Regions from separate parts of the Arthrobacter sp. Z1-9 genome, predicted to be linked through region 2. Evidence: predicted binding sites of a transcription regulator. Region 2 holds the regulator's gene; the other holds the start of a gene.
What was found. Region 2 encodes Rex, which represses fermentation and respiration genes when NADH is low (regulators of the CRP and FNR family bind a similar motif). Its sites were predicted from a motif close to CTTGTGAANNNNTTCACAAG; they were not measured.
Positions count from the first base shown of each region.

Region 1: the regulator Rex is predicted to act here: its motif matches at 1,811-1,830, upstream of M1D93_RS11270 (glyceraldehyde-3-phosphate dehydrogenase).

Region 1 is NZ_CP096456.1:2,436,836-2,440,240, forward strand. Features, by position in the region: gene M1D93_RS11265 (hypothetical protein) at 1-40, opposite strand, end outside; gene M1D93_RS11270 (glyceraldehyde-3-phosphate dehydrogenase) at 117-1,559, opposite strand; gene M1D93_RS11275 (TspO/MBR family protein) at 1,862-2,287, opposite strand; gene M1D93_RS11280 (acyltransferase family protein) at 2,574-3,405, shown strand, end outside.
Region 2 is NZ_CP096456.1:3,406,797-3,410,201, forward strand. Features, by position in the region: gene M1D93_RS15820 (YceI family protein) at 1-94, shown strand, start outside; gene M1D93_RS15825 (hypothetical protein) at 235-690, shown strand; gene M1D93_RS15830 (hypothetical protein) at 851-1,630, shown strand; gene M1D93_RS15835 (redox-sensing transcriptional repressor Rex) at 1,683-2,387, opposite strand; gene M1D93_RS15840 (glutaredoxin family protein) at 2,492-2,746, opposite strand; gene M1D93_RS15845 (HAD family hydrolase) at 2,825-3,405, shown strand, end outside.

The DNA of each region.
Region 1 (3,405 bases), 970 kb from region 2:
CCAGGGTAGTTTCGTGCTGGAGCGTCGAATCTTTATCCATGGCACAAGTGTGGTCCCGTTTCCCGGCTGATTCCAGAGAGCCAGCCGGGAAATCGAGATTGGCCGGTGGGGGTGGATCAGACGGAAATTGCGGCCAGGGCTGCGGCCGATTCCTTGGCCGGGAAGGACGGCGGGTTAACACCGGCCATTTCCTCCATGACGCGGACCACCTGGCAGCTGTAGCCGAACTCGTTGTCGTACCAGACGTAGAGCACCAGGTTCTTTTCGTTGGAGATCGTGGCGAGACCGTCAACGATGCCCGCACGGCGGGAGCCAACGAAGTCCGTGGAGACCACCTCGGGTGAGTCGATGTAGTCGATCTGCTTGCGCAGGTCCGAGTGCAGCGACATTTCCCGCAGGTATTCGTTGACCTCGTCCTTGGTGGTTCCGTTTTCCAGGCTCAGGTTCAGGATGGCCAGAGAAACGTCCGGGGTGGGGACGCGGATGGAGCTGCCAGTGAGCTTGCCGAGCAGTTCGGGCAGGGCCTTGGCCACGGCCTTGGCTGCTCCGGTTTCAGTGATCACCATGTTCAGCGCTGCCGAACGGCCACGGCGGTCGCCCTTGTGGAAGTTGTCAATCAGGTTCTGGTCGTTGGTGAAGGAGTGGACCGTCTCGACGTGGCCGTGGACCACGCCGAACTTGTCGTTGATGGCCTTCAGGACCGGGGTGATGGCGTTGGTGGTGCAGGAGGCCGCGGACACGATCTGGTCGGTGTCTTCGATGGTGCGGTGGTTGATGCCGTGGACAATGTTCTTCAGCTCGCCCTTGCCCGGGGCGGTCAGCAGCACCCGTGCCACACCCCTGCTCTGCAGGTGCTGGGACAGGCCTTCGGCGTCACGCCAGCGGCCGGTGTTGTCCACCACCAGTGCGTTGTTGATGCCGTAGGCGGTGTAGTCGATGGTGGCCGGGTTGTCCGAGTAGATGACCTGCACCTGTACGCCGTTGGCGGTGATGGTGTTGGCTGCCTCGTCAACGCGGATGGTGCCCTCGAAGGAACCGTGCACCGAGTCGCGGCGCAGCAGGCTGGCGCGCTTGGACAGGTCGTTGTCGGAGCCCCTGCGGACTACGATGGCGCGCAGGCGCAGGCCGTGGCCGCCGCCTGCCTTTTCGATCAGGAGGCGGGCCAGGAGCCGTCCGATGCGGCCGAAGCCGTACAGCACGACGTCGGTGCTGGTGCGGTCGTCACCGCCGCGCTTGCCCACGATCTCGGCGAGTTCCTCACGGAGGAATTCCTCCAGCGTGGCGTCGCCGCCCTCTTCCTTGAACTTCTGGTTCAGCCGGGCAATATCGATCGCCGCCGCACCGAGCTCCAGCCCCGCCAGGGTGTTCAGAAGCGGAGCGGTTTCCTCCAGCAGCAGCTCATCCTTGCTCATCCTGCGCGCAAAGCGGTGCGCCTTGAGGATGTTCATGGTGGACTTGTTGATCAGGCTCCGGCCATGGATGCTCGTCACCACGTTGTTCTCGCGGTAAAGCCGGCCAATCACCGGAATCATGGCCTCGGCGAGGGCCTCCCGGCCCATCCACGTATCAAGACAAGAATCTGACGTCTGGCTCACAGAAATACCTTCCTCGGTTCAGCCGCGTACGTCCTCGTACACGGATGTCGGCCACCTGATGGTGTCCAGGGGCACCGGCACCTGCGGGGATTGTCCCCCAGGTGCCTGGATCGTGTGCAAAAGAAAACCGCCGGCTGCGAACGCAACTCCGGCGGAAGAACTCCTGCGTCCGGTATCCATTCTAATTTGGCAGACTGCCCCGGGGCGGCCCGAGCCGCGTGAAATCACTCACACCCGGGTCTTCCGGCGGCGCTTTTGGCGCCGCCTTAGTTATGGATGGCGGAGTAGAGGTTGAGGCTGGCGGAGAAGACCACCCAGGAGAAGTAGGGCAGAACCAGCAGCCCGGCAGCGGTGTTGACGGGCCCGAACCGCAGAATGAGGAGGCCCAGGACCAAAGCCAACGCTCCGATAACCCCGAGAGCCATCCACAAGGCGGCTGCCCCGAGCATGGGGTACATACCAAAAAACGTTATGGGCCAGGCAAGGTTGAGCAGGAGCTGGAAGACATACATGCGGGCAAGGGACCCGGCCAGCGCTCCGGTCCGCCAGACCAGCCAACCGGCCACGGCGATCCCGGCGTACAGCGAAAGCCAGGCGGCGCGGAACATCCATCCTGCCGGCATCCACGGGGCCTTGACCGAGCCGGCAAACCAGCCATTGGAGTTGAGGATGATCGGGATGGAGGCGAGCATGCAGACGGCATATGAAATGGCAAGGAAACCTATCAGGGCGACGACTTGCCTGCCCCCGGAAGGAACCGGCCGCACGGCGGCCCCCGGCCCGGATTGTCCATCAGTATTAGAGGGCACGATTCAGCATCCCCAACACAGCTTCCAAGGTCAAACCGGTTAGCTGGATGGTTTGGCCGGGCGCGACCCGGGAACGGACCCGGTGAAGATGAGGGCGCAGTCGCTGCTCATTGCCGAGAGGCAGGCTGGTACGATCACAACGCTCCAAACGCCCTGAGAAAGTAGCCCCATGTCTTCATCGCCGCCCGCCCCTTCCGTATCGGCGCCGATACGTCCACGGCTGCTACTCCTTGACTGCCTTCGGCTCGCAGCGGCATTCAGCGTCGTTGCGTACCACTACACAGCAGTTTTCGGGTCTCTTTTTTGGGGCGCTCCTTCGCGGGATGTCTTTCCTACACTTTCGGTGGCAACTGCTTATGGGGCGCTGGGGGTCCAACTCTTCTTCATCATCAGCGGCTTCGTCATCCTTATGTCCGCCTACGGTCGAACCGTGGGACAGTTCGCGGCGTCCCGGATCTCGCGGCTGTTCCCCGCCTATTGGGCCGCCGTCATCCTCGCTGCACTTCTCCTGCTGGTAATAAGCCCGGGCGAGATGAACAAGATCACATGGACTGACGCGGTGGTGAACCTGACCATGCTGCAGCAGTCGATCGGCGTGAAGTCTCTGGACGGCGTCTTTTGGACCCTCTGGGTCGAGTTGCTGTTCTATGTGACGATCGCATTCTTCCTCTGGCGTGGCATGACGCAGCGCAGAGTTCTCGCGTTCATCTTTCTCTGGCCTTTGCTGGGGATGCTGTCTATCCAGTCCGAGGCAGGCATGCTGAAGACACTGCTCATCCCCGAATACTCACCCCTTTTCGCCCTTGGAATGGGCCTGTACCTCATCCACGCCCACGGGCACGACATCGTCCGGTGGCTGGCCGTAGCCGTGAATGTCGTGCTTGCCTGCCACCAAACAGCGAATACCTTCCTGCCGGGTATGTCGCAAAGTACTGGCCGCGAACTTTCGCCTGGAGTCACCTGGCTGCTGATCCTGTGCTTCGCGGCTGTTGTCGCTCTGA
Region 2 (3,405 bases):
GACCTGGAACGCTGTTCTCGAGACCGGCGGCGTCCTGGTGAGCGACAAGGTTGCCATCAACCTCGAGCTTGCCTTCATCGCCCCCGCAGCGTAGTTCCCGCACACCTTTTCGACGCGGCTGACTCCGCGCAGCTGATATACGGCACCCCGGCAGTGGCTTCGGCCAGTACCGGGGTGCCGTCCTTTAAAGCCACTGCATCTTTGAGCCGCTGCGGCACGGCTACAGTGATGGCCATGAGCAACTTTGACAGTGCAAGGCCCCGCAACGGTTTCGCCGGCATGTTCTCGGTGGCGGGACTTCCCACTGAGCTCAAGGTCTCGTTCTGGATTTGGTTCCTGGGCGGCATCCTCGGCCTCCTGGGCGGACTGCTGGGCATGCTTGCCTCGCTGGTGCTTTTCGCCGCGGCGCCGGGCGCGGCCGTGCTGGTTCTGTTGCTTATGCTGCTGGCGGCGGCTGTTGGAGCTGCGCAGATCATCTTTGCCCTCAGGATGAAAGAGGGAAAGCAATGGGCCCGGCTTGCCCTCACAATCCTGACAGGTATCACCCTGGTCCTCGCCCTGGTCAATCTGGCGATGCGTGTTGGCCAGGGCGGGAACTGGGCCGGTTTCCTGATCAGCCTTGCAGCAACAGTCCTGCTCTGGCTGCCGAACGCGCAGGCCTGGTTTGCAGCGCGGGGGAACAAAGACTAGGCGGCATCGTCAGACAACGGCCGGACGGGGCCGGAATACCTCCCTGGAATGACCCATCTGCCGCCAGTCCGGGGGTACGGTGGACTTAAGCCATGCTGGGGGTAGGGCACAGACCGAAACCCGGCAGCCTACCTGAACCCGACATGCCAAAGGACAACTCATGAGTAATCCTCCCGTCCCGCCTCCAGTGCCCAACGATCCCGAGCAGGGCAACCAGCAGCCGCGCTACGGCGAAAACGCCCCGCAGTACGGGCAGAACGCGCCGCAGTATGGTCAGAACCCGCCCCAGTACGGCCAGAACGCTCCCCAGTACGGCCAGTCCGGCGCCCCGCAATACGGGCAAAACACTCCGCAGTATGGCCAGAACCCGCCGCAGGCTCCGGGGCCTGGCCAGCAGCCCTACGGACAGCAGCCATACGGCCAGTCCCCGTACGCGCAGTACCCCTCGGAGCAGCCGCAGCCCACGGGCAGCAATGGAGTGCCGCAGCTGGTCAACATCTCGTTCTGGCTGCTGATCGCCTCGGCTGCGATCTTTGTCATCTCCATGCTCACCGGACTCACCCAGTTGGACGACCCGGTCTTCCGTCAGGCCTTTGAGCAGCAGGTCGAGGGCACGGGAGCGGGCGTCACGTACGAGGACATCAAGGGCGTCATCGCCGGCACCCTGGTGGTGTTCGCCATTATTGGCGCAGGGCTCTACCTGCTGGTGGCCTTCTTCATCCGCAAGGGCAAGAACTGGGCGCGCATCCTGGGCACCGTGTTCGCTGCACTGTCCATCTTCGGCCTCTTCGGTCCGCCCAGCCTTGGAACGATAGGCACCCTCCTGGGGATCGCCGCCATCGTGCTGCTGTACCTGCCGGCGGCTGCCCCGTACTTCCGGAAGCAGCAGCCCTTCGCCAACCCGTACGGCGGCGGCCTGGGCAACCCCTACGGCCGGTAAAACAAGCACTTCCCACCCCTGCGGGCGTGGGTCCCGGAACCGCCGAAGAAATCTAGGCGGTCTGCCCCGGGGCCTGCGCCCGTTGTGCGTGGTAGGCCAGGATCTGCAATTCCGTGGCCATGTCCACCTTGCGGAGGTTGACCCCCTCCGGCACCTGGAGCATCACGGGGGCGAAGCTCAGGACGCTGCGCACGCCGGCGGCCACTACGCGGTCGCAGACATCCTGGGCCACGGCTGCCGGCAGCGCCAGCACCACCATGTTTGCTCCGGTCCGGTGCAGCACGGTCTCCAGGTCGGCTACGTCGCTGACCCGCAGCCAGCCCACTTCGTTGCCCACCACCATCTGGTCGGCGTCAAAAATGGCCACGACGTCGAACCCCCGGGATTCAAAGCCGCCGTACCGCGCCAGGGCCTTGCCGAGGTTGCCGGCACCTACGATGGCGACCTTCCAGTCATGCGTCAGCCCGAGAGCCGCGGCGATGTGCCGGCTGAGGTACTGCACTTCGTAGCCAACACCGCGGGTGCCGTAGGAGCCAACGTGGGACAGGTCCTTGCGCAGCGTGGCGGAACTGACGCCTGAGGCTTCAGCGAGGGATTCGGAGGAGACACGCTCCACGCCCTCGGCGAGCAGGGTGTTCAGGGCACGCAGATAGAGCGTCAGCCGGGCCACCGCTGCGGGCGGAATCTGTTTGGCTGGCGTGCCCGTGGTGCCCGGAAGATCCGGGACAGCCTGGGGAGTTGAATCCAGCGAAGCCACCAGCCCCTCCCTCGCATCGCGTTGTGACTCCACTCTAGAGCCCTCCGGCCGATGCCAACAAAGCAGCAAGCCACAAAGCACGTGCGGTCACTGGTGCTGCTCCCCTACTCTGCCATGGCCCGTTGAAGCACGCGTTCCAGCCGGATCTCGTCGATCTTCCAGAAGTCGCGCTGCACGCCGTCCACCAGCACCACAGGGATTTCCTCGGCATAGCGGTCCCGCAGTTCCGGCTGGTGGTCCACCAGCTCTTCCGTCCACTCAAGCCCGAGTGCGGCAGTAACCCGGCCGACGGCGCCGCGCGCCTCTTCGCAAAGGTGACAGTCAGCTTTGGTGATCAGGACGACGCGCGGTGTTGCCATGACTTAACCGTAGCCCCGTTGACTGTGCCCCGCGACGCCGGACCGTGTCCGCCGACCGGATTGACTAGACTCAACTTCATGCCCGAGGAGAAGTACGTCGCCGTAGTCACCAAGCCGGTTGCGGCGCCGCAGCCCGGCGAGGCGGCGTTCTTCGATGTGGACAACACCCTCATGCGCGGCGCCAGCCTCTTCCATGTCGCGCGCAAGATGCATCAGCGCGGAGCCTTCACCATGGCCCAGGCTGCCGGGTTCGCGTGGAAGCAGTTCAAGTTCGTGGCCCGCGGCGAAAACATGGACGACGTCCATGCTGTCCGCGACTCTGCGCTGACCCTGGCTGCAGGCATCACGGTTGACGACGTCAAGGCCCTCGGCGAAGAGGTCTACGACGAGATGATCGCGTCCCGGATCTGGCCGGGCGCCAAGGCCCTGGCAGAGCAGCACCTGCGGGTGGGCCGGCGCGTCTGGCTGGTCACCGCGACCCCCATCGAGGTGGCCACCGTGATCTCCACCCGGCTGGGATTGACCGGAGCGCTGGGAACTGTCGGGGAAATCTCGGAAGGCATGTACACCGGCCGCCTGGTGGGAGACATCCTGCACGGCTCCGCGAAAGCAGTGGCCGTCCAGGCAGTCGCGGACGCCCAGGAGCTGGACCTGAAGCG